Regions from separate parts of the Janthinobacterium sp. SUN128 genome, predicted to be linked through region 1. Evidence: predicted binding sites of a transcription regulator. Region 1 holds the regulator's gene; each other region holds the start of a gene.

Region 1 (7,738 bases):
GTATTCATGACTTCATCGAGGTCGAATTCGACGGGTGACAATTCCATGCGGCGCGCCTCGATCTTCGAATAGTCGAGCACATCGTTGAGGATGCCCAGCAGCGACTGGCCCGCCACTCTGACCATGGTCAGGTACTTGCGCTGTTCCGTGTCGAGCCTGGTATTGCCCAGCAAATACACCATGCCCAGCACGGCATTGAGGGGCGTGCGGATTTCATGGCTCATGTTGGCCACGAAATCGCTCTTTGCGCGGTTGGCCGCCTCGGCCCGGTCGCGTTCCTGCTCCAGCTCCGCCGCGCGCGCTTCGAGTTCCTGCTGCAGGCGGTCGCGTTCGCTCATCAGGCCATTGAACGCTTCCGTCAGTTCGCCGATCTCGTCGCGCTGCTGTACCGGCACGGGGGTGAAACGGCTGCCGCTGGTGCGCAGGGCCAGCAGGGTGTCGCGCAGGCGCACCAGCGGCGACAGCAGGCGTACGGTGACCAAGCCCAGAACAAAGGCGGCCAGCAGCGAAGCGAGGATGCTCCACAGCACCAGCCGGTACAGTACGCCATCGAACGGTTCGAAGGCATCCTCGACGGGCAGCGAGGCGGCCAGCAGCCAGTTCACGGATTTCAGGCGCTTGAAGCTGTTGACGGCCGTGATGCCGCGGCTGTTGGTGCTGACCATGCTGCCTTCGCCATCCTCCTTCAGCAGCTGGGTGGTCGTCAGGTTGGCGTTCGGCTTGCGCGGCTGCAGCAAACGGCTGGTATCGGGGTGCAGCACATAGCGCGGCACGGCGCCGCGCGTGAGGATGAAGTAATAGCCGCTCTTGCCGATCTTTTCCGAGCGCAGGCGGCCCAGCAGATTGTCCTTGTACAGGCGCAGCACGCCGATCACCACGCCGGCCACCTGGCCATCGGCGGCCAGCACGGGCGCCACCATCTGCACGATGGGCATGCCGCTCGACTTGCCCAGCATCGGCTCGGTAATCATGGGCTGGCGCGTGCGCAGGACGGTCTGGAAATACTCGCGCTCGGCGACGTTGATGCCGGCGCGCCCCGTCACTTCCGGCATGTCGGCCACGATGGCGCCATGCGCGTCGAGCACCAGCACGTCGTCGAACAGCACCAGCATCGAGCGGCGCGCATAGTATTCGCGCAGTTTGGCGGGCTGGGCGATCAATTCCGGCGGCTGCTGCCTGGCCGTCAGGGTGACAATCTGCAGCAGCATGCCCAGCTTGTCGTCGAGCTCGGCAGCGGTGCGGCTGATCAGGGATGACTGCTGGCTCAGCAGTACTCGGGTGAAGTCGTCGCGCATGTGCTGCACCTGGATCATGGTGACCAGCGCGATCATGGCGATCGAGGTCAGGCTGGTGGCCAGCGCGACTTTTGCTTTAATGCCGAGAGGCTTCATGATTTCCTTTTCAGTGCCGGGCGGCACAGGCGGCAGATAATGCTGTCAGGAATTTTCCTATCAATACCCCAGCTTGGCAAGCGCCGCCGCGCAAATTGCCCGCCCCGTATGGGCTTTTGACGATGTTGCCATATAATTAAAGGCTGGACGTCGTTTATTCGCCGAATTTACGGTGAAATTGGCATACGGCAACCCTGTATGCAGCTGTATGCAGTAAACTTGTTGTTGCATTTTCTAAAAGGTACCGACATGACTGAAGCGCTACTCACTCCCACCTTGCCCACCGTGAACGTGGAGGCGTTGCGTGCACGATGCTCGACCTGCAGCATGCATCAATTGTGCCTGCCGATGGGCCTTGATGTGGGCGACATGGATAGGCTGGACCAGATCATCGGCCGCCGCCGCAAGATCGTGCGCGGGGCCTCGCTGTTCCGCATCGGCGACTCGTTCCAGAACCTGTACGCGATCCGCCTCGGGCACTTCAAGACCTACCAGATCAATCCGGGTGGCGAAGAGCAGGTGACGGGTTTCCAGATGGCCGGTGAACTGCTGGGCATGGATGCCATCAGCGCCGACCGCCACCACTGTAATGCGGTGGCGCTGGAAGACAGTGAAGTGTGTGAAATTCCGTTTTCCAGCCTGGAACAATTGCTGGGCAATATGCCGACCCTGCTGCGTCATTTCCACCGCATGATGAGCCAGGAAATCACGCGCGAGCAAAGCGTCATGCTATTGCTGGGCAATATGCAGGCGACCCAGCGTTTTGCCGCCTTCATCGTCAACCTGGCGTCGCGCTATGAAGCACGCGGCTATTCGGGCAGCAATTTCCAGCTGCGCATGTCGCGCGAGGAAATCGGCAACTATCTGGGCCTGACCATCGAAAGCGTCAGCCGTTTATTGTCGAAATTCAAGAAGGAAGGCTGGCTGCGCGTCTCGAACCGCGAGATCGAAATCCTGCAGCCGGCCAAGTTGAAAGCCATTACGGCCGGCACGGACGTCTGCAAATAAGACTTACAGTTCTTCATCCGCGTGCAGCGCGATGCTGCGTTGCAGGGGCCAGGTCCAGATGCCGGACAGGCGCCACTCGCGTTTGTCGTTTTCCACCAGCACTTGCCAGCGGCTGCGCTCGAGCATCGGCAGTGCTACGGAAAAATTGCCGGCCGCATCGGGCTGCACCAGCAGCTTGATATCCTTTTCCGGCAGGGTCGCATGCGCCAGGTGCAGCTGCAGCGGCGCCTGATAAGCCTTGCCGAAGCTGTGCACGGAACCACTGAGGCGCGCTGCAGCCACGTCATATGACAGGCGCGTATCCATGGCCAGGTCGCTGGCGATCGTGTCGCGCTTCAAATCCTGGTTGATCGCCTTGCCCTGCTTGTAATAATCGCCCACCACCAGCGCATCGGGCTGCGTAAACGCGATATAGCCCATGAAGCTGCCGACGACCACGGACAGGCCGGGACCGATCATCAGCAGCCATGGCCAGCGATGCTTGTACCACGGTGCAACGGGGGGTTGCAGTTTCAGACTGTCGGACATGGTGTTTCTCCTGTTTGATCAGCCAGTCCCCGCATGGGGACCGGCCTTCCTGCAACTTCGTGGCGGCGGCGAGGGCACCCGGTCCCCGTCCGCCTTTCCTTGTTAACGCGGCACGATGAATACCGCGCTTTCACGCACATGCAGCGATGGATCGTCCAGCGATTGCAATTCGATCGCAATCTTGTTCGAGCCCTTCTCGCCGACGCCGTGCGGCACGCGCAGGCGGATCGGCCAGCCCAGCGTTTCCGTCGGCTGCAAGGTCACTTCTTCGCGCGTCAGCAAGGTCAGGCCCGGCAAGCCGGAAGCGCTGATTTTAAAATGCTGGCTTTGCTCGGACGTATTCATGATCTGCAGGCGGTAGACGTTTTCGATCATGCCGTCCTCCACTTCGCGTCCCATCGAACCGCGGTCGCGGATCACGTCCATTTTCAGGGGCGTGCGCAGGGCCAGCGACGTACACACGGCGATGATGATCAGGGCCAGGATGGAAGTGTAGATCAGGACGCGCGGGCGCATGGCGCGTTGGCGTATCTGCTTCGAATTGAAGTTGTTTTCCATCGCATGGTCGGTGCTGTAGCGTATCAGGCCACGCGGCCGCTCGACCTTGTCCATCACGCTGTTGCAGGCATCGACGCAGGCGGCGCAGCCGATGCATTCATACTGCAGGCCGTTGCGGATATCGATGCCGGTCGGACACACCTGCACGCACAGGGTACAGTCGATGCAATCGCCCAGCTTGTCGTTGTTGCCGGCCTTCTTGCTCATGGCGCCACGCGGTTCGCCGCGCTTGGCATCGTAGGTGATGATCAGCGTGTCCTGGTCGAACATGGCGCTCTGGAAGCGCGCGTAGGGGCACATGTATTTGCACACCTGCTCGCGCAGCCAGCCCGCGTTGCCGTAGGTTGCCAGGCTGTAGAACAAGACCCAGAACCATTCCCAGGGACCGAAATTGAGGGTGGTCACCGACTGCGCCAGTTCCTTGATCGGCGTGAAGTAGCCGACAAAGGTAAAGCCCGTCCACAGGGCGATGGCGCCCCATACCAGGTGCTTGGCCGTCTTCTTGAATGCCTTGCGCACGGAGGGGCCCTGCTTGTCGAGGGCCATGCGCGCGCTGCGCGTGCCCTCGATGCGGCGTTCGACCCACAGGAAAATTTCCGTGTATACCGTTTGCGGGCAGGAGAACCCGCACCACACCCGCCCGGCAATGGCCGTGACGAGGAACAACAAATACGCACAGATGATCAGCAGGGCCGCCAGATAGATGAAATCCTGGGGCCACAGCACGACGCCGAAAATGTAGAACTTGCGCGTGGTCAAATCGAACAGCAGGGCTTGCCTGCCATTCCAGGTCAACCACGGCAAGCCGTAGAACGCCAGCTGGGTAAGCCATACGCATACCCATCGCCAGGTAGCGTAGCGTCCTTTGGCCTCGCGAGGGTAGATTTGCTCGCGGGCCGCATACATCTTGATGACTTGAGGTTCCATTTTTACTTCGCGGGTGCCTGCGGATTCGACAGGCTCCAGACATACGCCGACAGCACGTGTACCTTGGATTCGCCGAGGAAATCGCTGAAGGCCGGCATGGTGTTGCTGCGTCCCTTGCGTACGGTTTCCATGATGGTATCGGCGCTGCCGCCGTACAGCCAGGTCTTGTCCGTCAGGTTCGGCGCGCCGAGCATCTGGTTACCCTTGGCATCGGCGCCATGACAGGCCATGCAGGCGCCGAACTTGGCCTTGCCCAGCACGGACTTGACGGGATCCGAGGTCGAGCCGGACAGGCTCAGCACATAATGGGCCACATTCTCGACATCCTTTTCGGAGCCCAGGGCGGCGCCCATCGGTGGCATCTGCCCATTGCGGCCGTGCATGATGGTGGTCTTGATGACGTCGGGTTCGCCGCCATACAGCCAGTCCTTGTCGGTCAGGTTGGGGAAGCCCTTGTTGCCGCGTGCATCCGAACCGTGGCATTGCGCGCAGTAGGTCAGGAACAGGCGCTGGCCGATGGCTTGCGCCTGCGGATCGGCGGCCACCGTCTTCAAGTCCTGGCTCAGGTACTTGTTGAACAGGGGACCGTAGTCGGCTTCCGCCTTCTTCAGTTCTTCCTCGTACTGGCCCGTCGACTTCCAGCCCAGGCTGCCGGCATAGTTGCCCAGGCCCGGGTACAGGAACAGGTACGCCAGGGAGAAGACGATGGTGATGTAGAACAGCCACATCCACCAGCGCGGCATCGGCGTGTTGAGTTCCTTCAAATCCTCGTCCCAGACGTGGCCCGTGGTGCCGTCAGCGGGGGCGCCCTCGACCACTTTGATTTTCGACTGCGAGTACAGCAGCACGCCGCAGCCGATGATGCCCAGCAGGGACAGCACGATGATGTAGATATTCCAGAAGCCATTGGTAAAGTCAGCCATGGTTATGCTCCTTCGCCAGGGTCATTTCGGCTTCGGCCGGATAGTCGAGCGCGTCGTCGGCGAACGGCAGGCGTGCCGCCGCGTCGAAGTCGCTGTTGCTGCGGCTGAACGTCCACCACAGGATGCCCACGAACGTCGTAAAGGAAACCACCGTCATGACGCTGCTGGCGCTGTCAAACAGGTTTTCGATTGCCATGCTAATTCCTTGTTTTGATTAATGTACCGAGGCCTTGCAGATAGGCGACCAGGGCGTCTTCTTCCGTCTTGTCCTGCAGCTGCGCGGGGCCGGCGGCGATCTCTTCATCGCTGTACGGCTGGCCCAGGCGTTTCAGGGCGCGCATCTTCGGCATGATCTCGTCAGGCACCAGCTTGGTCTTCGCCAGCCAGGGGTAGGACGGCATGTTCGACTCGGGCACCACGTCGCGCGGGTTGTTCAAGTGCGTGCGGTGCCATTCGTCGCTGTAGCGCGCGCCCACGCGGGCCAGGTCGGGGCCCGTGCGCTTGGAACCCCACTGGAACGGACGGTCGTAGACGAACTCGCCGGCGACCGAATAGTGGCCATAGCGTTCCGTTTCCGCGCGCAGCGGACGCACCATCTGCGAGTGGCAGTTGTAGCAGCCTTCGCGCACGTAAATGTCGCGGCCCGCCAGGCGCAGCGGCGAGTATGGTTTCAGGCCGGCGACGGGTTCCGTCGTGCTCTTCTGGAAGAACAGGGGAACGATCTCGACGGCGCCGCCGATGCTGATCACCACCGTGACCAGGGCGATCAGCAGCCAGGGGTTTCTTTCAATCCATGCATGTGAAAATTTCATTTGCTTTCGCTCCTATCAGGCGTGCGCCGCGTTCAGTTCCGGAATGCGGGCGACGGGGAGTTTGCTGCCGCGCAGCGTCATCCAGGTGTTGTAGCCCATGATGCACATACCCGACAGGTACAGCAGGCCACCGGCCACGCGCACCACGTAGTACGGATACGTCGCTTTCACGCTCTCGACAAAGGTGTAGGTCAGGGTGCCGTCCGGATTGACCGCGCGCCACATCAGGCCCTGCATCACGCCGGCGATCCACATTGCGGCGATGTACAGCACGATGCCGATGGTGGCCACCCAGAAGTGCACGTCGACCAGGCGCGTGCTGTGCATCTGCGTGCGGCCAGCCAGGCGCGGCAGCAGGTAGTAGATCGAACCCATGGTGATGAAGCCCACCCAGCCCAGGGCGCCCGCATGCACGTGGGCAACGGTCCAGTCGGTGTAGTGCGACAGCGAGTTGATGGTCTTGATCGACATCATCGGACCTTCGAAGGTGGCGATGCCGTAGAACGACAGCGAGACGATCATGAATTTCAGGATCGGGTCGGTGCGCAGCTTGTGCCAGGCGCCCGACAGGGTCATGATGCCGTTGATCATGCCGCCCCAGCTTGGTGCCAGGAGGACCAGCGAGAAGACCATGCCGATCGATTGCGTCCAGTCAGGCAATGCCGTGTAGTGCAGGTGATGCGGGCCGGCCCACATGTAGGTGAAGATCAGCGCCCAGAAGTGGACGATCGACAAACGGTACGAGTACACGGGGCGCTCGGCCTGTTTCGGGATGAAGTAGTAGACCATGCCCAGGTAGCCGGCGGTCAGGATGAAACCCACCGCGTTATGGCCGTACCACCACTGGATCATCGCGTCCTGCACGCCCGCATACGCGGAATACGACTTGGTGAACGAGGCTGGCATGACGGCGCCATTGACCACGTGCAAGATCGTCACGGCCAGGATATAGGCGCCGAAGAACCAGTTGGCCACGTAGATGTGCTTGACCTTGCGCTTGATCAGGGTGCCGAAGAACACGATGGCGTAAGCGATCCAGACGACGGCGATGAGGATGGCGATAGGCCATTCCAGCTCGGCGTATTCCTTGCCGCGTGTCATGCCCAAGGGCAGGGTGACGACGGCGCACAGGATCACCGCTTGCCAGCCCCAGAACGTGAAGGCGGCCAGCTTGTCGGAAAACAGGCGCACCTGGCAGGTGCGCTGGACAACGTAGTACGAAGTAGCGAACAGGCCGCAGATGCCGAAGGCGAAAATCACCGCATTCGTGTGCAGCGGACGCAAGCGTCCGTATGTCAGCCATGGTATGTCGAGGTTCAGGGCAGGCCAGGCCAGCTGAGCGGCGATGATAACGCCAACCAGCATGCCGATGATGCCCCATACCACAGTAGCGACCGCGAATTGCTTCACGATCTTGTAGTTATAGTTCAGCGATTGATCCACAAAGACTCTCCCTGGAATTACTATTTATGATGGTGGCCAGAGAGTAAGTGTTTGACCGCGAAAAAACTTTGATGTGGATCAAAATTCCCCGGATGAAATAAGCGTAGCGAACTGGCATCGAAATAAAGTGATATTTCGGTCAAAAAAG
Region 2 (7,738 bases), on a different contig from region 1:
TACTGGTCGACAGTGAGTACCTGCTCCAACAGCATTTCCAGCTGCACTTCGCCCCAGGTGCCACGCGTCTTCACATTGGTGAGTACCCGCTTTAAATCGCCCACGCCCAGCGCCAGCTGCTGCATCTCGCCGAGACCCTGGTGGACTTTTTCCAGCCGCTCCGACACTTGCTGGAACGACGCACTGAGGCGCGTTTCCAGCGTGGCGTGCAGTTTCTCGTCGACCGTCTTGCGCATCTCTTCCAGGCGTGCGCCATTGTCGGCCTGCAAGTCGCGGATCTTGTTCTCGAGCGTGGCGCGCACTTCCAGCATGCGCTGCGCATTCGATTCCGTCAGCTGGGCCAGGGTTTGATTGGTACTCTCGGCAAAGCGCGCCAGGCTTTGCGCCTGCTCTTCGCGCCCGACTTTCCCCTGCGCCTGCATCTGCGTGCGCAGGCTGTCGAGTTGTTGCAGAGTCGCCGCCTGGAATTGCGCCAGGCCGGTGGCCAGGTCCTGGCGCGTCGCTTGCGCCGATGCCTGCAGTTGCAGCCGCACTTCGCGCTCGACCCGGTCGATGCGATCCAGGCTTTGCTGCTGGTGCTGCTGCACCAGGGCCAGGGTGGTGGCGCCATCGCCGGCCGCGCCACGCGGGCGCAGCAAGATCAATAGCAACAGGACGATGGCGACGATGGCGGCGCCCAGCAGGCTGTAAAACTCGATTGGGCTCATGGGTGTCAGTCAGGCTTGTTGCGCATCCAGTCGGCCGTCTGATAGAACGATTCCATCAGGCGTACGCGCAAGGATTCTTCGATGCCCGTGTCTTCCATGGCCCAGGCCATGGCGCGCAGCCACTGGTCGCGCTCGCTGGTGCCGATGGCGTAGGGCAAGTGACGGGCGCGCAGGCGCGGGTGGCCGAATTTCTCGATATACAAATCCGGTCCGCCCATCCAGCCCGTGAGGAAGAAATACAGCTTGTCGCGCGAGCCGTCCGTCGATGGCGGATGCATGACGCGGATGCCGGCGAACTCGGCTTCGAGCTCCATCAAGTCATAAAAACGGTCGACCATTTCGCGCAGCACGGGGGCGCCGCCGATGGTCTCGTACAGGGTGGGGGCAGTGGTATCAGTCATGGCCGCCATGATAGCGCAAGCGCTGGCGCCTCATGCGGCGGCAGCTGTCGCTGCCACAATAAAAAGCAATATACTTGACTACTCAAGCTTATGTCAACTACTATGCAATCTTTAAACACGGGAAGATAAAGCATGTCGACCACCGCAGAATCCCACTTGATGCGCAATACCAACTTCCGCTGGCTGCTGGGCGGCGGCCTCGTGTCCATGCTGGGCGACCAGTTCAGCATGCTGGCCCTGCCGTGGCTGGTGCTGAGCCTGACGGGCGATAGCCTCAGCCTGGGCATCGCCGTGGCCCTGATGGGCGCGCCCCGCGCCGTGCTCATCTTATTGGGTGGCACGGTCGCCGACCGGCATTCGCCCCGGCGCGTACTGCTGGCAAGCAAACTGGCCAATGCCGCCATCCTGCTGGCGCTGGCCGGGCTGCTGATGCTGGACCAGGCCAGCCTGGCGCTGGCGTATGCGGCCGCGCTGGCACTGGGCATCGCTTCCGCCTTCGGCATTCCCGCCGGCACGGCCATCCTGCCGCAAGCCGTGCCGGCGCAGTCACTGCAAGCGGCCAACAGCCTGCAGATGGGCGCGCGCCAGTTGTCCTTGCTGGCCGGCCCCCTGCTGGCGGCACTCGTGCTCGGCACCCACGATGGCGCCCAGCACACCGGCATGGCGGCGCTGGCCGCCGCCTTTGCCATCGATGCGCTGACGTTCCTGTTCTCGGCCTGGACCTTGCGGCAAGTCAGCCTGCGGCCACTGGCTGTGGCGGCGGCGCAGGGCATGTGGCGCGACATGGCGGCGGGCCTGGCCATGGTGTGGCGCGACATTCCCTTGCGCAGCTGCTATGTGTACTGGGCGGTGGTGGCCTTCTTCGTCATGGGGCCGCTGCAAGTGGCCTTGCCCGTGCTGGCCAGCGAGCGCCTGCACGGCGCCGCGGCGCTGGGTGTGCTGATGGGCACGCACGGTGCGGGCACTCTGGCCGGCATGCTGGCGTCCAGCCTGGGCGGCGCCTGGCTGCGCCGCCGCTTCGGCGCCACCCTGCTGCTGGTCGATGCGGTCGTGGGCCTGCTGCTGATGGCGCTGGGGCAAATCGGCACGGCCTGGCAGGGCGCGGCCTTGCTGGCCGTCACGGGAATGCTGGGCGGCTATGTGCAGGTAGCCATCTTTACGTGGATACAGCGGCGCGTGGCGCCCGCCATGCTGGGCCGCGCGATGGCACTGTTCATGGGCATCTTCCTGGGACTGGCGCCCCTGTCGGCGGCGGCCACGGGTGCGTTGCTGCGCCACCTGAGCGTGGGCGAGCTGTTCTGCGCTGGCGGCGCCCTGCTGCTGGCCGCCGCCGGGGCCGCCATCCTGTGGACGGATATTCCCCGCATCGGGGCTAGCGATTATGCAGTTCAACCTTAAGGCAGTCACAGCATGGATAAACCACGACAAGCGGCCCTGAAAGCGGCCTACCGGCAACAAGCGCCCGCGCTGGGCATCATCGCGCTGCGCCACTTGCCCAGCGGACGCACCCTGCTCGAACGCAGCCGCAATGCCCCTGGCGCGCTGAACCGCCATCGCTTCGAACTGAATCTGGGCAAGCACCGCAACGCCCTCCTGCAGGCGGACTGGCAACGCGACGGCGCAGCGGCCTTCCGTTTCGAGCTGCTCGATGCCGTCAAGGTGCCCGACGATCCAGCCTTCGATGCGGATGCCGAGCTGGACGCCCTGCTGGCGCTGTACCAGGCACAGCTGCTGGAGCAGGGACAGGCACGCTATTGAGCGGCCATGCTTTACACTTGCGCACTCAAGCACTTCGCAGCGAATTGAAAGGACGTCATGATCGATCACACTCCCCCGCCGCCGGACGGTGCCAGCGCGCTGGACTTCTGCCTGCGCCTGGCGCGCGCCCAGGCCGTGCTGGTGCGCCGCTTCGACAGCATCCTGGGCAATCTGCATGGCCTGAGCTTCAGCGATTATCAATTGCTGTACCACTTGCAGCGCGCGCCCGGCGGCCGCCTGCGTCGCATCGACCTGGCCGAACGCCTGGCGCTGACGGCCTCCGGCATCACGCGCTCCTTGATGCCGCTGGAAAAAATCGGCCTGGTGGCGCGCCAGGCCGATGCGCGCGATGCCCGTGTCGGCTATGCCGTCATCACGGAAGCGGGACAAGCCCTGCTGCTCCACGCCGATGCGACAGCGCAGGCACTGGGCCAGGAATTGCTGGGCAGCGCCAGCGCGGAACAGCTGGCACCGCTGTCCATGCTGCTGGCCGGCATCGCCGGCAGCCAGCCAGCGAACGGCTGACGCATCGCCCTTACACGAGCGCCAGCTTGCGCAGGCGCCGTGTCGACTGCCAGTGCTCCACGCCCGTTTCGTCGCGGATGGCGGCGCAGGCGGCCAGCACTCTTGCGCACTCATCCTCGCGCAAGCCCGCATTCAGGGTCAGGCGCACGATGGCGCGGTTCTTCGCCGTAGCCGGGGCACAAAACATGGCGCCGTAAATGCCGTGCCGTTCCAGCGCCTGGCGCAGGGCCAGGGTGGCCGGTTCGCCGCCCGCCTCCAGCGCCACGATCTGCTCCGTGCCATCGCTGACGTTGTAGCCCAGCTCGCGCAAGCCGTCGCGCACCTGCAGCGTGTGGCGCCGCAGGGTGGCGCGGCGCTCGTCGGCGGCCATGATGAAATCGAGCGCCGCGCCCAGCCACGCCAGCTCATGCGCCAGCAGGCAGGAACTGAAGATGGCGGGGCGTGATTCGGACAAGAAATACCCCTTGAAGCGGCTGGAACAGCTGATGAAACCGGCCCGGCCCGCGAAGGCCTTGGCCAGCGATGCCGTGCGGAAATGCACGCGGTGGCCCAGTCCCCAGGCTTCCACCAGGCCCGCGCCCTGCGGGCCGTGCGTGCCCAGCGAATGCGACTCGTCGACCACCACCACGCAGTGGCTGCGCTCGGCGATATCGAGCAGCTCCAGCAGCGGCGCCAGGCTGCCGTTGGTGCTGTACAGGGCATCGACGACAATCACGCCACGGCCATGCTTTGCCACCTGCCGCCGCAGGTGCGTCATGTCGTTGTGCAGGAAGGGCACGGCCTGGGCCTGGGCCGACAGCACGCCTTCCCACAGCGACGCGTGAGCCTGCATGTCCAGGTAAACGGGAATGCCGGGGCCGGCGATACACTGCAGCAAGCCGACGTTGGCCGCCATGCCGGACTGCGCCAGGATGCCATCCTCGCAGCCCATGAAGCGGGCCAGCCGGCTTTCCAGCCGGTGCTGTTCGCTGCCTTCCTGCAAGTACACGGCCGACATCAGCATGCCGCCCGCATGCGCCTGCAGGGATGCCACCTGCGCCGCCACCAGTGTCGGCTCGGCGGCGATGGACAGGTAGTCATTGCCGGCCAGGAAAATAGCATGGGCGGGGGTCGGTTGCCAGGCATGGGGATGCTGGCCGCCCAGCAGTTTTTCGATGCGCGTGATGTGATGCGCATCCATGCGCCGCACGATGTAGTCGGGCAGGCAGTGTTCGGCACGGGCGAAAGATGGGGTATGCACGCTGGTAGCGATAGTCATGGTTTTTCTCCTAGGGAAAGGTTTGCTGCAAATTAAAGCCTTGACCGTGTTGCAAACCCATCCATTGACGTATATCAATGTCCGACGAGATAACCGTTCAACCAGGAAAATTTACGCGATGATAATGTTCTAAAGAGAATCTAGGCAGAGTCATGACGCAGCAATTGCAAGGACGATGGACACACTGGCGCAGGCGCCTGCTCCATTCGCTGCTGCATGAGCGCGTGCCGCATGAGGACCTGGCCGGCCGAGTCGCCATGCTGGCCGCCGTGGGCACGGTGGCGATGCCGCTGTACTACCTGCTGTGGCATTACTTTTTTCCGCAAGCCTATGAAAACCTGACCCTGCGCCTGACGGGCGTGGGCATTTGCATGGCTGGCCTGTTTGCCCGCCGCTTCTCGGTCCGCTGGCTGTCGCGTTACCTGCTGTTCGCGCTCAGCTACATCCTGCCCTTCTTCTTTACTTTCATGTTTTTGATGAACCATGCGTCGTCCATCTGGAGCGAATCGCTGCTGATCGGCCTGGTCGTGCTGTTTCATTTCGAAACGAAACTGGCGTGCTGCGCCTACCTGATCGGCACCAGCGCCGCCTGCCTCGCCGTCATCCTGCAGGGGGAAGGCGGCTTCCTGCTGCAACGTGAAGTGCTGCAGCAACTGCCCGTGCACTGGTTCACCATTGCCGCGCTGTCCGTGGTGAAAGTGGGCAGCAAGGTGCTGGAACTGGAACGGCTGGCAGGCCTGGCGGCCGGGCTTGGTTCCGTGGCGCACGAGCTGCGCACGCCGCTGACCAGCGTGGAAGCCAATGTGCGGGGCATGCGCCGGCTGCTGCCGCAGCTGGCCGACCAGGCGGACGACATGCCCCCGTTGCAGGAAGCCCTGTCGCGCATCCAGTTCGAAGTGCGCCACATGCATCACATGATCGATCTGTTCCTGATGAGCGCCAGTGCCGTGAACCGCAACCTCCAGCCTAACCAGGCGCTATCGATGCTGGAGATGGTGAACTCCGTGCTCAAGCGCTACCCATTTACCAGCAACAGCCAGCGCAGCAGCGTCAAGGTGGACGTGCGTGCCGACTTCCAGTTCGCCGGCCAGGACGAACTGTGCGTGGTGATCCTGCTGAATCTGCTGAGAAACGCGCTGAAAGCCATCCAGCGGGCAGGCAAGGGACGCGTGCGCATCATCATCGACGGCGCCCGCCCCGTGCCCAGGCTGCTGTTCATCGACACGGGCTGCGGCATCGCGAAGAACCGCCTGCCGCTGATCTTCGAGCGTTTTTACTCCTATCCCGTCCATAACGGCAGCGGCATCGGCCTGGCCCTGTGCCGCCAGATCGTCACCGCCTGGCAGGCGCGCATCCGCTGCGTGTCGCGCGAGCATGCCTATGCGATTTTCATCCTGGAATTCCCCCAGCCCGTGCCTGCCCGCTTCCAACCCTCTTCCCCCGCAAGGTGACGCATGCAACTGCCCGTCTACACCCATCCGACCCTGACCGTATTGATCGACGACAGCGATTCCTTCCTGAAGAGCCTGGCGTTCCAGCTCGATCCCGGCCTGGCGCGCAAGACCTTCCACGACACCAGCAGCGCCCTGCACTGGTTGCGCCAGAGCGCGCAGCCGGGCGAAACGCCGCTGCACGTCAACTTCGACACGCAAAACCTGCCGCCCGACCAATGCAACGTGGCGCTCGACATCGAACGCATCTGGCGCATCAGCGGCCAGGCGCAGCGCTTTGCCGTGCCCTCCGTGCTGGTGGTCGATTATTCAATGCCGCAGATGAATGGCCTGGAATTTTGCCAGGCCGTGCGCGACTTGCCGTGCAAGAAGATTCTATTTACGGGCGCGGCCGATGAAAAAGTGGCCGTGACGGCCTTCAACCGGGGCTTGATCGACCGCTATATCAAGAAAAGCGACGACGATGCGCTCGACATCCTGGAACAGGAAATCGTTGCCCTGCAGCGCGAATTCTTCCTGCAGCAATCGGAGACCGTGCGCGACTTGCTGATGCTGCACGACTACAGTTTCCTGCAAGACGAAGCGCTGGCCGCCGTCGTGCACGAGCTGTGCCAGCGCCATGGTTTTGTCGAATACTATATTTTCCCCAATCCCAGCGGCATCCTGTTCTTCACGCGCGAAGGCCACGCCAAGCTGATGATCATCGAGACGGAACGCAGCCTGCATACGCAGTACGAAATGGCGCGCGACAGCGACGCGCCCGAGTCACTGCTGCTGGCCCTGCTGGAAATGCGAGTGATTCCCTACTTTTCCGACGCCGACAGCGACGGCATGTACGCGGCGCAGATCGGCGAAAACTGGTTCCGCTACTGCGCCGCGCCCACCATCTGCCTGGGCCGCATGACGTATTTCTGGGCCCTGTTCGACGTGCCGGCGCACCAGCTGGGGCAGCCGGTGATGTCCTACGCGCAATTTCTGCGGGCGGGCGCAGGCGATAGCGTCAGCGCTTAAGACTAGCCTTCCCGCAAGGTCTGCAGGGGCGGATGTTTCAGCACGTTACGCAAGCCCAGCCAGCCGCCGGCAATCGCGCACAGGGCGCCGGCCAGCAAACCAAAGGCCCACACGCCAGGCGCGAAGCTCCAGGCGAACTTGAACTGGTACGTGGCCAGCGCCCAGCCCATGGCGGCCGCGCCCGATGCCGCCAGCAAGCCGGCCAGGGCGCCGACGAGCGAAAACTCGATCAACTGGGCCTGTGCCAGCTGGCGCCGCGTGGCGCCCAGCGCGCGCAGCAGTCCCGCTTCGCGCGTGCGCTCGTCCTGCGAGCCCATCAGGGCCGCATACAGCACCAGCAAGCCCGAGGCCAGCGTGAAGGCAAACAGGAATTCGACGGCCGTCACTACCTGGTCCAGCACGCCCTGGATTTGCTTGAGCACGCCGCCCACGTCGACCACCGTCAGGTTCGGATAATCGCGCAGCAAGGCATTGCCCAGGTCCGCCTGCGCGGGTGGCAGGTGAAAGGCCGTGATCCACGTCTGCGGCGTGTCCGCCATCGCGGCCGGATTGATGATGACAAAGAAATTGACGCGCATCGAGCCCCATTCCAGCTTGCGCAAGCTGGTAATGGCCGCTTCCACGGGC
Region 3 (7,738 bases), on a different contig from region 1:
GGCCCGTGCCTGCCAGCAATTGCTGCAAGCCCTGGCCCGTGGCCACGGTGGCGTTCAAGCCGGCGCTGCGTTTGCCCTGCGTCAAGCCGCCTTCGGCCGATAGCAAGATTCCCGCCTGGCCCGCAAATTGGCGCAGGGCCTGGCCCAAGGGCGCGGCGGCGATGCGGAAGCTGTGCACGGTCTCTTCCGCCGCCGCTGCCATGGCATGCATGGCAGGCACGGCCAGCAGCGCCGCGGCCAGGGACAGCGGCAGCAGACGGCGGGCAAACGGCAGGGAGATGGGGTACGACGGCACGGCATTCCTTATTGATGTTGAGCAAGTTACTTCTACCTTGCCAAACAACTTTTCAAAAAGGGAACCAGTTTTGAGAAATATTCTTATTTACTGTTTTGACTGGGCAACTGGGCTTCCACCGTGACCCACCAGTCATGCACGCGGTTGATCCTGACGGGCAAGGTCGCTTCCAGCGCCGCCAGGATGCGGTCCGTGTCGGCCAGCGGATAGCTGCCCACCAGACGCAGGTGGGCCACGTCGGGCGCGCAGCCCAGGTGGCCGCGCCGGTAGCGCGACAGTTGCGCGAGGAAATCATCGAGCCGCATCTGCTCCGGTTGCAGGCGGTACTCGATCCAGGCGGCCCCGTTCGGGTCGGCGGCGTATGGCTCGCCGATAAAACCGTCGCCAAAGCGCACTTGCTGACCGGCCGGCACGATGCGCGGCACGCCGCCATCGCGGGGCGCCACCTCGACACTGCCCTCGTAGACGGCCAGCAAAGTGGCATCGCCTTGCGGCTGCACGCTGAAACGCGTGCCCAGCGCGCGCAGGCGGCCGTGCACGGTGTCGACCACGAGCGCGCGCGCCGGCTGGCGGCTGTCGCGCGCGGAGGCGAGATAGATTTCGCCGCCATGCAGGGCGATGCGGCGCAGCGTGTCGCTGTAATCGATGTCGAGGGACGTTGCCGTGTTCAGCCACAGTTGCGAACCGTCGGCCAGCGCCAGCTGGCGGATAGCGCCGACCGGCGTTTTTTCGCCCGCGTGCAGGCTGGCGACCCAGCTGCGCGTATCGCGCCGCAGCAGCGCGGCGCCACCCGTGCCGGCCGTCAGGCACAGTGCCAGCAAGCCCTTGACCAGGCTGCGGCGCGCGGCGTCGCTCTGGCGCGGCCCAGCAGCGTCGAGCGCCTGGCGCGCCGGTTCGCCGGGCAGCTGGCGAAATTCGGCGCTGACGGCTTCCACCCGGCGCCAGGCGGCGCGGTGGGCAGGAGAGCTGGCATGCCAGCGCTCCCAGGCTTGCTGGTCGGCCGGATCGGCGTCTTCGCCACGCAGCACGGCGAACCATTCGGCCGCTTCCTGCAAGATGGCGTAGTCGGCCGGCGGCATGGCGGCGCCTGGCTTAGGCGGCATCATCCATGCACAGCATGCATTGCAGCATGGCTTGCGCCATGTATTTTTTCACCATGCGTTCGGATACGTCCAGCTGGCCGGCGATCTGCGCATACGTCAGGCCGTCGAGCTGCGCCAGCAGGAAAGCCTGGCGTGCGCGCGGCGACAAGGTATCGAGCATGGCGTCGATGCGGCACAGGGCTTCGACCACGAGGGCCCGCTCTTCGGGCGACGGCGCCGTCAGCTCGGGACGGCCGGCCAGGGCCGCCAGAAACGTGCGCTCCAGGGTCAGGCGACGCCAGTGATTGACCAGCAATCCATTGGCCACCGTGCTCAGGTAGGCGCGCGGTTCGCGCAGGCTGTCCGCCGACTGCGTCGCCAGCATGCGCACGAAGGTGTCCTGCGCCAGGTCGGCCGCACCGTCGCGGCAACCGAGCTTGCGCCACAGCCAGTTATACAGCCAGCCATGGTGGCTAGCGTACAGGTCGCTAAAAGTATCGAGGGAGGGAGAAATGGTGGACACGGGCAAACAAACAAAGGGGCTGCCATACTTGCCGGTCAAGTGGGTCAGCACTGCATCACGAATGAGAATGATTTTCATTTTCACACAATTTCACGACGATGTAAATTATCAAAAGCATCATCCCGGTCTGGCGCGGGAATTTTGCGCAACAGTGCCAGTGCGCCATCATTTGCGAATGATTCTCGTTTGCGTTAATATGTCAGCCTTCCTTCTTCCCCGCCATGTCTGACGCCCTGCATGGCGGCGCTATCGAAAGCCGCCATGACCACCTCCTCCCTGCCACAACCCCAGCTGCGCACCAGCGTCGACGAGGCGCCGGAGACCCGCCAACAGCAGCGCCAGCCTGCCGCCACCCTGCAACCGCAGCGCTGGCACTGGAGCTGGAAGCAGGTGTGGTTTCAATTGCACTGGTTTATCGGCATCACGGCCGGCACGGTGCTGGTGATCATAGGCCTGAGCGGCGCAACCCTGGCCTTCAAGGATGAATTGCTGGACCTCATGAACCCCGGCGTGCGCCATGTCGCCGTGGAAACACGCGCGCCGCTGACGCCTGGCCAGCTGGGCAACATTGCCGCTGCCGAACACGGCCAGCGCGTCGCCTCCATCACCATGTATGCGGAGGCGGGCGCGGCGCCACGCCTGTTCTTCGCGCCGAAGAATGGCCAGCGGCGCGGCGAATCCATTTATGTCCACCCGTACACGGGAGCGACCCAGCCGGCGCTGACGGGGGCGGGCTTTTTCGAGTGGACGGAATCGCTGCACCGCTGGCTGCTGCTGCCCCGTGATCCGGGCCGGCAAGTAGCGGGCGCGCTGGCCCTGTGCCTGCTGGGCCTGGCCCTGTCCGGCCTGTATCTGCGCTGGCCCCGCCGTCCGCTGGACTGGCGCACCTGGCTGACCTTCGACCCTGCCCTGAAAGGCCGCTCCTTCCTGTGGAACCTGCACGCCGTGGCCGGTACCTGGTGCCTGGTGGTCTATGTAGCGCTGACCCTGACGGGCATTTACTGGAGCTATGACGTGGTGCGCGACAATATCGACGCCTGGGCCGGCAAGCCGCCAAGGATGGCACAGGCCCAGGCGCCCGGCAAGAAAGGCCAGTCCAAGGAGAAAAAGGAAATACCGGCCGTCGACATCGGACCGGCCTGGAGCAGCTTCCAGCAGCACGCCCCCGGCTGGACCCTGGCCAGCGTGCGCCTGCCGACACGCGCCGGCGAAGCCGTGCAATTCACGTGGCTGGCCAGCGATGCGCCGCATGAGCGGGCGCGCAGCCGCATGAGCATCCTGCCGGCCGACGGCACGGTGACGGAAAACGAACCGTACAGCCAGCAGGCGCTGGGTTCGCGCCTCGTCAACATCATTTATCCGCTGCACATGGGCACGTATTTTGGCTTGCCGGGCCGCATCATCGTCACCCTGGCCAGCCTGGGCCTGCCCCTGTTCGCCATCACGGGCTGGATGCTGTACCTGGGCCGCCGCAAGGCGAAACGCGCCGTGCGGGCGCAGCGCGCCATGCTGGGCGCCGGCGCGCCGGGCCAGGCGAACACGGACTTGCCCACTCTCGTAGCCTATGCCAGCCAGTCGGGACAGGCCGAGCGCCTGGCCCTGGAAAGCGCGCGCGCCCTGCAGCAGGCGGGCGTGGCCGTCGACGTGCAATCGCTGGACCAGTTTGATCCCGCGCAATTGCGCCAGTACGAACGGGCCCTGATCGTCGCCAGCACCTTTGGCGAAGGCGAGGCGCCGGATGGCACGCGCCGCTTCGCGCGCCTGCTGCAAGCTACCTCCGGCACGCCGCTGGCGGGCCTGGAATTCGGCATGCTGGCCCTGGGCGACCGCCATTACAGCGCCTTCTGCGGTTTTGGCCATGCGCTGGCGCAACAATTGCAGGCGCTGGGCGCCACGCCCCTGTTCCCGCTGATCGAAGTGGACAAGCACGACCCCGCCGCCCTGGCCGACTGGTCCACAGCGCTGGCCCGCTGCAGCGGCAGCGCCATCGACGCCATCGGCGTGCAGGAAGAAGCGTCATATGCCGAGTGGCGCCTGGCGCGCCGCGTGCTGCTCAACCCGGGCAGCCTGGGCGGCGAACTGCATGAAATCACCTTGACGGGTCCGGCCGATGCCACCTGGGACGCGGGTGCGCTGGCGGAAATCATCCCATGCAATGCGGACGGCAGCGATGGCGAGGCCGGCAGTGCCCATCACGCGCCGCGCAGCTATTCGCTCGCTTCGCTGCCATCCGATGGCGAACTGCAATTGCTCGTGCGTCAGGAGCGCCATGCGGGCGATGACAACCAGGGCTATGGCGTCTGTTCCGGCTGGCTCACGCGCTTCGCCCCGCTGGACACCAGCATCCGCCTGCGCCTGCAAGCCAATCCCGCCTTCGCGCCCGCCCTGGTCGACGTACCCTGCATTTACATCGGCAACGGTTCCGGCCTGGCCGGCTTGCGTGCGCATTTGCGCGCGCGCCAGCGGGCGGGACTGGCCCGCAACTGGCTGCTGTTCGGTGAGCGCCAGCAAGCTTTTGACAGTATTTGCGGCGCAGAGTTGCAAGGCTGGCTGGACGCTGGCCACCTGGCGCGCCTGGACCGCGTCTTTTCGCGCGATGGTGAAACACGGCAATACGTGCAGGACCGCCTGCGCGCCAGCGCCGGCGAATTGCGCGACTGGCTGGCGCAAGGGGCCATCGTCTACGTGTGCGGCAGCCTGCAAGGCATGGCGACAGGAATCGATGCTGTACTGCAAGAAGTACTGGGCCAGGAGGGACTCGATGCCCTGCTGGCGGCCGGACGCTACCGCCGCGACGTGTATTGATCTACATCAGCCCGCCCCCCGGCGCCGCCCGGCTATGTGGGCAGGCGCACAGTCAGCGCCTGCCATCGGACTACAGTAGCGGCATGGCGGCATGGAGACATATCCGCGCCGCCCCACCCACAGTCTGCGAGGCTAGCCATGAAAAACCCCTGGATGAGCATGTACCTGAGCGCCGCCAACCGCATCGCCAACACGGCGCGCGGCCACGCCACGGCCGCCGTCAAGCGCGAAGCGGCGAAAAATACGCGGCAATTGACGCAAGTGTGGTTCGATTCCTTCCTGCCCCCGGCAGGCAAGCCACGACGCGGGCGCAAGGCGAAATAGCCCCTGGCAGCAGGCGAACTGGTGCAGTGCATCACAGCAATAAGTTGAAGTTACGACCAGGTGGGCTAAACTGCAAGCATGGAATAAAGATATGCGTACGCGATTGAAGTGACCGGCAGGCGCCGCACCCCCGCGCCGCCACCGGCTCATCAGGAGACGACCATGTTGACGCTCAAAGTGCTGGCCTGCCTTGCCCTGTCGGCCTTGATGCTCGTGCCCCTCGTGCTGAGGGATACGATGCAAACGTCCGCCGGGCAGCAATTGCAGGTGCCGAATGTCGATGCGCAAGGCATGTGGGCCCACTGGCCTAAGCAATAATACGCGCGGCTGAGAAAACACCGCTGACTGCGTTGCTTTGACTTGCCGTACTCGCGTACTGTCTGCGTCAAAGACGCCTTGCCAGCGGCGTTTTTCAGCGGCGCTCGGTAGTGGATTGCATCGTTGAAACCGCTTTGTTTTGCGGGTGGGGATTTGTTCTCTCCTCCCATTTATTTTTGCCTTGATTTGCTCCCCCTCTTCGCCGTACTTTTGATCCAGATCATGGATTTCCACCTTTGCTGCGCCCAAACTGGAACAGTCCGCTTCGCACCGTGACGGACTTAACCTGGAGTATCGGCATGGGTAAATCGCATTGGAAGGATGAGATGGCGCTGGGGGTTCCCGTCATCGACGAGGCGCATGAGGCGCTGTTTCAGGAGCTGGCGCGGCTGCAGCAGTTGGGCGACCAGCATTTCAGCGTGGCGTTTCGCGAACTGATCGCGGCCGTCGAACGCGACTTCCGCGAGGAAGAGGATTTGATGGAGCAGATCGCCTTTCCTTCGCTGGCCAACCACCGCGAACAGCATGCGCGCGTGCTCAGCGGCTTGCACCATGCCTGGGCCGCCGTCGATGAAGGCGACCTGGAACAGGGCCGCCATGCGCTGTCGCTCTTGCCGCAATGGCTGATCTTCCACCAGGCCACGATGGATCTGGCCCTGGCGGCGGCGCTGGAAATGGTGCAGCGCCAGCCAAACTGACCTCTACAGCAGCAGCACCGTGGCTTGCTCGGGCATGACGACGCGGTAGTGTCCCGGGTATTTGTCTTCGCCGTCGAAAATCTTGCAAAACACGGGTTGGTTGATGTCGTTCACGGCCGACTCGTTCATGGGCAAGGTGGCGATCAGTTGCTCGCCATCCATCAACTGCAAGGCACTGCCCCGCTCGGCCGCGCAAAACGCCAGCGATTGCACGTCGCTGGCGAACGGCCGCTTGTACCATGGCGTGATGGCCCGCACGGCGCGCCTGGCGTCCTGCAAGACCTGTCCCACGCGCGTGACGTTCCAGGCATCGCGCGCCACAGACGGCTGGAGGACGATATTCGCCGTCAGCTCCCCCCTGCCCTTGTTCACCAGGAAAGTGCCGTCCTGCGCGGCGATGTCATCGTTGAGCGGCACGACAAACACCCCGCCGCTGGAGACCTTGATCGGCACAGGCGCGCCATTGCCTTGCAAGGCTACGCGCACGTCGTCGATGGTGGCGCTCAGCTTGGCCGGAATCAGGCGCAGGGCCATGACCACGCTGCCGCTCGACACTTGCCACACTTTCCTGGCAGTCAGATAACTTTCGCGGTAAGCCGTGAAACGGATGCGCGGCGCCTTGGCGTCGCTGCTGGCCGTGATCGTCACCATTTGCGGTGGCAAGGCATCGTCTGCGCTCGCCGCTGGCGCCGGTGCCGATACCGGTGCCGCGGCGGGTATGGCAGGCGTGGCAGGCGCAAGGGGTGGCGATACGGCGGCGGGCACGCTGGCGCTCTGCAGCGGCGCGGGAACAGCCGGCGGCGGCGCGTGTTCCTGGGCCTGGCCCAGCGACACGACACACAACCATCCGGCACAAGCGATCCATGTACGCATGCATTTCTTTCAATGAGGAAAATATTTTATCAGCGCCTGCATTATCGCAGAAGGCCCGCCGATGCGCCGCCCCGGGTCTGCCTGCACTCCTGTCTGCACTCTTTTGGTGCGCACGCTTGATTATTTGGCAAATATCGCCTATATTGATAATGATTCTTATTCACGAAAGTGACGGGAATCGCGCGCCCTTCTTTTCCACTGCCCGACTGCGCCGGGCCTTGCGGTGGAACTGCTATCCAAGCCAGACCACGGGCCAGCATCACGCCATCCCCCCAGCTACTGTGCACCTCGCCAGACGAGATAGGAAAACACACGACTACAATATTCCAGGACAATGATGCAATCGACTACCGTATTTTCTTCTTCGCACCAGCCCGCCTTGCGCCCCCTCCCCCGCCTGCTGCACATCGCCCTGCTGAGCCTTGCCGCCGGCGTGGTCCTGCCGGCACAGGCTGCCGACGCCGCTGCGGCCGACGTCACCATGCCAGCCGTCACCGTGCTGGGCCAGTCGACGGCTACCACGGAAGGCACGCAGTCATACACGGCGGGCGAAGCGCGCAGCGCCACGCGCATGGACCTGTCCTTGCGCGAAACGCCGCAATCGGTCAGCGTCATCACGCGCCAGCTGCTCGACGACCTGGGCGCCGTGCGCCTGGACCAGGCGCTGGCACAGACGACGGGCATCCAGGTGGGACAGAACGATACGGAGCGCACGACCTTTTATGCGCGCGGCTTCGGCATCGACAATATCCAGATCGACGGCATGGCGCGCGGCGGCAATGCGCCATTGCAAGACACGATCCTGTATGACCGCATCGAG
Region 4 (7,738 bases), on a different contig from region 1:
AGGCCAGCAAGTGGCAATCGGATATCTGGAACACGCCAGACTGCTCGCCCATCGGTTTTTCCAGCTCGTATGTCAGCAACCATATCCAGCCCAAGCTGAGCGCCAACCTGACCCTGGGTACGCGCTGGCTGCAGGAAAAGCTCACCGTGGGCACGCGCCTGACCCATGTCGGCCATCCGCTCGCGCGCCAGGACGACAAGGCCGTCTGGCAGTCGTGGACAGGCACCTCGCCGCAAGTACTGACGCAGGCCTACACCCTGGCCGACCTGTTTGCCAGCTACAAAATCACGCCCAACGCCACCCTGGACGTGGCGGTGGACAACCTGACGGACCGCTACTACCTCGATCCGCTGACCCTGAGCCTGATGCCGGGACCGGGCCGCACGGCACGCGTCACGCTTGGCCTTCGTTTCTGATTTGATTCATCCTTATAATAGAGAGCAGATATTCCATGCATGCAGCAAGCGACACCAGCAGCACCTTGAACGCCGTTCCGATTAACGCGGCCCCAACCCGCAGCCAGCGCCTGAAAGCCGACACCATGGCCACCCACGAATTGCTGGACCAGCGCATCATGGCCAGCGCACCGTTTTCCAGCCGCGAGAACTATGCGCGCTTTTTGCAGGCGCAGTACGCGTTCCTGCGCGACGTCGACGCGCTGTACGACAACGCGCAGCTGGCGGCCCTGCTGCCGGACCTGGAACAGCGCCGCCGCTACGCCAGCATCGCCGCCGACCTGCGCGACCTGGACACCGCGCTGCCGTCCGATGCGGCCACGCCGCCGTTCGACGCGCAGCTGGACCTGGCCACGGCGCTGGGCTGGCTGTATGTGAGCGAAGGCTCGAAGCTGGGCGCGGCCATCCTGTATAAACTGGCCGGCAAGATCGGCCTGGACGAGCATCACGGCGCGCGCCACCTGGCCGGCCACCCTGACGGACGCGCGCGGCACTGGCGCGAATTTACCTCCGTGCTCGATACGGCCATCCTCGATGAGGCGGGTGAAGCGCGCATGATCGACGGCGCGCGCGCCGCTTTCCTGCGCATGCACGGCCACGTGGAGGCCTGCGCCTGATGGAAGAGCCAGTCATCCAGGCCGGCGCGGAAGCGCACACGGCACGCCTGCGCCGCTGGGCGTGGACGGCCGCCGGCATGCTGATGGTGGCGCTGGGCGTGATCGGCGCCCTGCTGCCCGTCATGCCGACGACGATCTTCCTGATCCTGGCGCTGGCCTGCTTCAGCCGCGCCTCGCCGCGCCTGGAGCACTGGCTGCTGCATCACCCCCGCTTTGGCGCGCCCCTGCGGCAGTGGCGCGAACATCGCGCCGTGTCGCGGCGCGGCAAGGCCATGGCCTGCCTGGGCATGGCCATCGGCTTTGTCGCCATGTGCCTCGGCCATCCACCCTGGTGGGTGATCGCCATGGTGGGCGCGATGGAAATCGCCGTCCTCATCTATCTGCTGCGCCGCCCGGAAGGGCCGGCGCCGACGGCCGCCGCCGACAAGACGCCGCCGACCGACTGGCGCCGTCCACTGACGATAGCCGCCGTCTTCGCCATGCATGGCGCCCTGCTGGGATGGGCGCTGTACCACCGCGCGCCGGCAGCGCCCGTGCTGGCCATCGTGCCCGACTCCGCGCAACCGGCCATGCTGCTGTTCCTGCCGGCCGCCGCCCCGCCCCGCCCTTTGGAGCAGAATCTTGCTGAACGGGTCAGCGCCGCCGCCGCGCCATCCGCCGCCATTGCCAAAAAGGCAGCGCCGGCAATCCAACAATTGGTGCTGCCGCAGCCGGATGCCGCACCCATGCCGCCGCAAGCCGAGAGCATCGCGGCCGTTGCCGAGGTGCGGCATGCGCCCGTGACACCGGCACCGGCGGCGGCGCCGTCCATCGCGGCGGCGCCGCCCTCGCCTGCCCTGCCGCCCGCGCCGCAGGAGCTACGCAGCGGCGTATCGAGCTGGGAAGGCAAGGTTTTGGCGCGCATGGAGCGCTTCCGCCGCTACCCGACGGCGTCGCGCGCCAAGCAGGAACAGGGCGTGGTGTATCTGCGCTGCCGCATCGACCGCGATGGCCAGGTGCTGGCCGCCGCCATCGAGCGCAGCTCCGGTTCCGCGGCGCTGGATCAGGCAGCGCTCGATACTTTGCAACGGGCCGCGCCACTGCCGCGCATCCCCAAGGAACGGCCGGACCCGCTGGAATTATCGATTCCCGTCGAATTTTCCATTGGCTGATCGCGCAAAAACCGCTTTTACTCTCGCCAAACACCCATATAGACATTATTTGCATATTCAAAGCAAGATTCTGTCGTAGGAGTAATAACACGATCGGAGGTATACTACGCAACCGACGTGGCAGGCTGGGCGATTTGGCCCCTGCAAGCAAGCCTGTCACGGTCCAATAAAAAAGGAAACACTGCATGACCACACCACACCGTACGCCGGTGATTCGCATCGATGGCGCAAACAAGACCTTCGCGCTGCCCAAAGGCGAACAATTCCACGCGGTCAAATCGGTCACGCTGGAAGTCTATCCCGGTGATATTTTCGGCCTGATCGGCAAGAGCGGCGCCGGCAAATCGACCTTGCTGCGCCTGATTAACCTGCTCGAGCGCCCCGACAGCGGCACCATTACCGTGGCCGGGCGCGAATTGACACGCCTGGGCAAGAGCGAATTGCGCGACGCGCGCCAGAATATCGGCATGATTTTCCAGCAATTCAACCTGCTGCAAAACGCCAGCGTGTTCGACAACGTCGCCTTCCCACTGAAAATCCATGGCACGACCAAGGGCGAGCAGATCGCAGCCCGCGTCGAGGAATGTCTGGCGCTGGTGGGCCTGTCCGACAAGCTGCACAGCTATCCGGCACAATTGTCCGGCGGGCAGAAACAGCGCGTGGCCATTGCCCGCGCCCTGGCCAGCCACCCGGACGTGCTGCTGTGCGACGAGCCGACGTCCGCGCTGGATGCGGAAACCACGCGCGCCCTGCTCGACACCCTGCGCGACATCAATGCGCGCCTGGGAGTGACCATCGTCATCGTCAGCCATGAGCTGTCGGTGCTGGGCGCCATCTGCAACCGCGTGGCTGTCGTGGAAAACGGCGCCATCGCCGAACAATTCGATTTGAGCGACACGGCCACCCCGCGCAAGACGGCGCTGGGACGCGAGCTGGCTTATTACGGCACCGAGGCGTTTGAAGCCACCGCATGGAAGGATGCAACACATGTTTGAAGAATCGATCAATAACGTCATCAACCTGCTGCCGGAAATCTGGGTGGCGCTGGGCCAGACCATGACCATGCTGGGCATTGGACTGACCGCCGCCATCCTGATCGGCGGCCCGCTGGGCATCCTGCTGTTCCTCGTCTCGGAAGGCCAGTCGCTGGAAAACCGTCCGCTGTCGACGATCCTCGGCTGGCTGGTGAATACCGTGCGCAGCTTCCCGTTCATCATCCTGCTGGTCGCCCTGACGCCGTTTACGCGCATCATCGCCGGCACCTCGATCGGCCCGCTGGCAGCCAGCGTACCGCTGTCGTTCGCCGCCATTCCCTACCTGGCGCGCCTGGTGGAACAGAACCTGCGCGAAGTGCCGCGCGGCGTGATCGAAGCGGCGCATGCCATGGGCGCGTCAGAAATGCAGATCATCTTCCGCGTGCTGCTGGTGGAAGCGCGCTCCGGCCTGGTGCTGGCCCTGACCGTGCTGTCGATCAGCTTCCTGTCGTATTCGGCCGTGGCCGGCGTGGTGGGCGGCGGCGGTATCGGCGACCTGGCCATCCGCTACGGCTACTACCGCTTCGAGACGGACATCATGGTCGCCACCGTGGCCATCCTGATCGTGCTGGTGCAAACCATCCAGTTCGCCGGCACGCGCATCGCCAAGCGCCTCGACAAACGTTAATTCATATTCAGTATTTCAGTACAAGGAAAAGCATGAACCACATTCGCCGCAACCTGCTCCTGGCCGCCGCCAGCCTGGCCTTCGCCACCGCCGCCCACGCCAAGGACCCGAAAGAACTCGTCATCGGCACCAGCTCCGGCCCGTATTCGGACCAGCTGAAGCTGGGCATCAAGCCTATCCTGGAAAAACAGGGCTACAAGGTCAAGATCGTGGAATTCAACGACTACGTGCAGCCGAACTACGCGCTGGCCGAAGGTTCGCTGGACGCCAACGTATTCCAGCACATCGTCTATCTGACCAAGTTCGCCACCGATAACAAGCTGCCACTGAGCTCATTGATCACCGTGCCGACCATGCCGATCGGCCTGTACGGCGGCAAGCAAAAGTCCTTGGCCGACGTGAAGAACGGCGCCACCATCACCATGCCGAACGATCCGACCAACCAGGCGCGCGCGCTGGTGATGCTGGCCAAGATGGGCTGGATCAAGCTCAAACCGAACGTCGATCCGCTGCGCGCTTCCGAGCGCGACGTGCTGGAAAACCCGAAGAAGCTGAAACTGGTGCCGCTGGAAGCGGCGCAGCTGCCACGTTCGCTGGCCGACGCCGACTACGCTTTTGTCAACGGTAACTTCGCCCTGGCCGCCGGCATGAAGCTGACGTCGGCCCTCGCCGTGGAAAAGATCTCGGACAGCTACATCAACCTGGTCGCCATCCGCACGGCCGACAAGGCCAAGCCATGGGTCAAGGACCTGGAAGCGGCCTACCGCTCGCGCGCCTTCCTCGACGCGACGAACAAATACCTGGCCGGCTACGAAAAGACGGACTACCAGCTGGCGCTGGAAAAGACGCTGAAAAAATAAAGCAAAGCGCTGCACGCAAAAAAACGGCCAGGTTCACACCTGGCCGTTTTTTTATTGCCCGCGCCGCGTGGACGCCGTCATGCCATGCTTAGAAACGGTAACCCACACCGACGCCGATCAGGAGTGGATCCACCTTGACTTCGCTGATCTTGGCGCCACCGGCCAATACGTCGCTGCGGATCTGCACTTTCTTGATGTCGAAGTTCAAGGACCAGTTTTTGTCCAGTTTGTAATCGACACCGGCTTGCAGCGAAAAGCCCCAGCTGTCATGTTCCAGGCGGCCGGCCCCGTTCAGCAATTTCACGTCCGAGATATTCGTGTAGTTCACGCCCGCACCCACGTATGGGCTGAACTGTTTTTCAGGCATGAAGTGGTATTGCAGCGACAGGGTCGGCGGCAAATGCTTGAAGCTGCCGATCTTCGTGCCGGACAAGGTGACGTCATGCTTTTGCGGATACGTCAGGATCAGCTCGGCAGCGATATTTGGCGTGAAGAAGTAGGAAATATCGATTTCAGGAATCGTCTTGCTGCTGACGTGAATCAGGTCGGATGCGCCGACGCCACCAACGGGAGCAGATTTGTTGGCCGGATCGATATGCACGGCGCGCGCACGGACCAGCCATGGGCTTTCCTGTGCCATTGCGTTGCCGGCGAATGCGCCGATGGCGGCCAGGACGATTGCTGCTGCAGTTGCGGACTTTTTCATTTTATTTCCCTCTGTCGTTAAGTAACGCTGCGAAGTCTAAGAGTGCAGTGCAACAAAAACTTTGATCCACATCAAATAGTGCTAGATGGCATCATCAGAGGGATTTTTTCCTTTGCCCAAGTCAAGAAAATGCGGCAGCGCAGCGCACGCCTACGTATCAATGCACGCCGCCAAACAGGCTGGCGACCCAGTCGGCAAACACGCGCACACGGGGCGACAATTGCCGGTGGTGGGGATACAGCACGGACACGGGCAACGGGTCGGGCCGCAAGTCCCGCAGCACTTCCACCAGGTCGCCGTCCGCCAGCGCCCGCTCCAGATGGTAGCGGGGCGCCTGGATCAAGCCCATGCCCGCGCGGCAACAGGCGTGGTATGCGTCCGCACTGTTGACGGACACGGTGCCCGGCAAGGCCACGCTGTGCCGCTGCCCATCCGCCTTGAAATCGAAGGGCCAGACCTTGCCCGTCTGGGTGGAAAAGAAATTGACGGCGCGGTGGCCATCCAGTTGCGCCAGACTCTCCGGCGTGCCGTGCGCGGCCAGGTAGGCGGGGCTGGCGCACGTCACCTGCTCCAGCAGCGCCACGCGGCGCGCCACCATGGACGAATCGCCCAGCTCGCCCACGCGCAGCACGCAATCGACGCCTTCGCGCACCAGGTCGACGAGGCGGTCGCCCATGCCGATTTCCAGTTCGATCAGCGGATAGCGGGTGCAGAACTGGTCCAGCACGGGCATGACGAAATGCATGGCCAGGGTCGCGTGCAGGTCGATGCGCAGCTTGCCGGCCGGCTGCTGGGCCGCCGAACTGAACACGGCTTCCGTTTCTTCCAGGTCCGCCAGCAGGCGCGCGCAGCGCTGGTAATATGCCTCGCCATCGGGCGTGGGCGTCACTTGCCGCGTGGTCCGCTGCAGCAGGCGCACGCGCAGCCGCGCTTCAAGCTGCTTGATCGCATGCGTGACGGTCGCCTTCGGGTAGCCGAGGTCATGCGCCGCCTGCGTGAAACTGCGCAGTTCGACGATGCGGGTAAAAATGCGCATCGCATCAAATCGGTCCATCTTCCTGCCCCATTGTTATTCCTTGCTGCACAGTGTAGCGATATCACCGTTGGTTTTGCAATTGCAACGCAAGATGCGTGCAACGCAATCGACGCTTGCGCCGATGTCACTGGTCTGCCGGCCGGCTAGCCAGCATAATATTTCCACTCCGCACAATACAAATGAGAATAGTAATGATTATCATTTGCGATATAATGCACTACCTCGCTCAAGCGACTACAAAAAGGAATGGGAGACATGGATATATTGAGGGAACTGCGTGAATCGGGCTTGAAAGTAACCATCCCCCGCTTGCGGATTCTGCAGCTGTTTCAAGAAGGCACGATCAAGCACCTGAGTGCGGACGATGTCTACAAACTCTTGCTGGCCGAAAAAATTGACGTGGGCCTGGCCACCATCTACCGCGTGCTGATGCAGTTTGCCGAAGCGGGCATTTTGTTTCGCCGGCACTTCGAATCCGGCCACGCCGTGTTCGAACTGAACGAAGGCCAGCACCACGACCACCTGGTCTGCACAGGCTGCGGCAAGGTCGATGAATTCGTCGACGAAGGCATTGAACTGCGCCAGAACGAGATCGCCGCCGAGCGGGGCTTCGTGCTGCACGAGCACGCTCTGTCGCTGTACGGCACCTGCGCCGAGTGCACGGCGAAGAAAGTCCCGCCGCGCAAAGCGTCCTGAGGCAGCGCGCAGCGTAGCGCCTGGCAAGCCACCTGCGCTACACTGCGTGCGCCGCAGCTCAGCTCAACAAAGGACCAGCATGTACATCGGAGAAATCGCCCGCCTGGCGGGCACCTCGCCCAAGGCCTTGCGCCACTATGAAGCGCTGGGCTTGCTGGGCGACGTGCGCCGCTCGGGCGCCTACCGCGTCTACACGCAGCAAGACCTGGCGCAAGTGAGGCTGATACGCCAGGCGCAGGCTCTGGGCTTCCGCCTGGCCGAACTGCTGCCCATCCTGGCCGGCGACGATACCGACTGGGCCGTCCTGTCGCAGCACATCGCCGCCAAGCGCGCACAGGTGCGGCAGGATATCGCCCGCCTGCGCCAGCTCGATGCGCAATTGGCCGACATCGACACGGAAATCCGCGACTGCCTGGCACAGCAGCGTCTGCAAGAGGCCGCTTGACTCTGCCCCCAGGGGCAGGCTTTAGCATGCAAGCTCTTCTTTAACGGACAGCCTGCATCATGACCAAGACGACACCCAAGCGCATTTTGATACTCCTCGGCCACCCGTCG

The links. The regulator FNR, encoded in region 1, switches genes on or off when oxygen is low (the NO sensors DNR and NnrR bind a similar motif). The targets are predictions, from matches to a motif close to TTGATNNNNATCAA.
Region 2: cqsA (alpha-hydroxyketone-type quorum-sensing autoinducer synthase) is a predicted target of FNR. The motif match lies at 4,714-4,727, and genes of this name have one in related genera.
Region 3: O3297_RS03750 (bacteriohemerythrin) is a predicted target of FNR. The motif match lies at 5,558-5,571, and genes of this name have one in related genera.
Region 4: O3297_RS12025 (OmpW family protein) is a predicted target of FNR. The motif match lies at 5,513-5,526, and genes of this name have one in related genera.

The regions. Positions count from the first base shown of each region.
Region 1 is NZ_JAPWHY010000006.1:152,815-160,552, forward strand. It holds gene O3297_RS26760 (response regulator) at 1-1,391, opposite strand, end outside; gene fnr (fumarate/nitrate reduction transcriptional regulator Fnr) at 1,641-2,399, shown strand; gene O3297_RS26770 (FixH family protein) at 2,403-2,927, opposite strand; gene ccoG (cytochrome c oxidase accessory protein CcoG) at 3,030-4,412, opposite strand; gene ccoP (cytochrome-c oxidase, cbb3-type subunit III) at 4,415-5,335, opposite strand; gene O3297_RS26785 (cbb3-type cytochrome c oxidase subunit 3) at 5,328-5,531, opposite strand; gene ccoO (cytochrome-c oxidase, cbb3-type subunit II) at 5,533-6,147, opposite strand; gene ccoN (cytochrome-c oxidase, cbb3-type subunit I) at 6,163-7,590, opposite strand.
Region 2 is NZ_JAPWHY010000001.1:3,417,970-3,425,707, forward strand. It holds gene rmuC (DNA recombination protein RmuC) at 1-707, opposite strand, end outside; gene O3297_RS15450 (group II truncated hemoglobin) at 713-1,108, opposite strand; gene O3297_RS15455 (MFS transporter) at 1,241-2,506, shown strand; gene O3297_RS15460 (GIY-YIG nuclease family protein) at 2,519-2,866, shown strand; gene O3297_RS15465 (MarR family winged helix-turn-helix transcriptional regulator) at 2,924-3,391, shown strand; gene cqsA (alpha-hydroxyketone-type quorum-sensing autoinducer synthase) at 3,402-4,649, opposite strand; gene O3297_RS15475 (sensor histidine kinase) at 4,802-6,100, shown strand; gene O3297_RS15480 (response regulator) at 6,104-7,111, shown strand; gene O3297_RS15485 (ABC transporter permease) at 7,114-7,738, opposite strand, start outside.
Region 3 is NZ_JAPWHY010000001.1:784,370-792,107, reverse strand. It holds gene O3297_RS03780 (TonB-dependent siderophore receptor) at 1-295, opposite strand, end outside; gene O3297_RS03775 (FecR domain-containing protein) at 379-1,401, opposite strand; gene O3297_RS03770 (sigma-70 family RNA polymerase sigma factor) at 1,388-1,900, opposite strand; gene O3297_RS03765 (sulfite reductase flavoprotein subunit alpha) at 2,162-4,705, shown strand; gene O3297_RS03760 (hypothetical protein) at 4,844-5,029, shown strand; gene O3297_RS03755 (hypothetical protein) at 5,192-5,347, shown strand; gene O3297_RS03750 (bacteriohemerythrin) at 5,647-6,045, shown strand; gene O3297_RS03745 (hypothetical protein) at 6,049-6,918, opposite strand; gene O3297_RS03740 (TonB-dependent siderophore receptor) at 7,256-7,738, shown strand, end outside.
Region 4 is NZ_JAPWHY010000001.1:2,668,778-2,676,515, forward strand. It holds gene O3297_RS11990 (TonB-dependent receptor) at 1-416, shown strand, start outside; gene O3297_RS11995 (biliverdin-producing heme oxygenase) at 452-1,072, shown strand; gene O3297_RS28770 (TonB family protein) at 1,072-2,223, shown strand; gene O3297_RS12010 (methionine ABC transporter ATP-binding protein) at 2,409-3,218, shown strand; gene O3297_RS12015 (methionine ABC transporter permease) at 3,211-3,885, shown strand; gene O3297_RS12020 (MetQ/NlpA family ABC transporter substrate-binding protein) at 3,918-4,745, shown strand; gene O3297_RS12025 (OmpW family protein) at 4,834-5,451, opposite strand; gene O3297_RS12030 (LysR family transcriptional regulator) at 5,609-6,505, opposite strand; gene fur (ferric iron uptake transcriptional regulator) at 6,743-7,183, shown strand; gene O3297_RS12040 (MerR family transcriptional regulator) at 7,263-7,628, shown strand; gene O3297_RS12045 (NAD(P)H-dependent oxidoreductase) at 7,688-7,738, shown strand, end outside.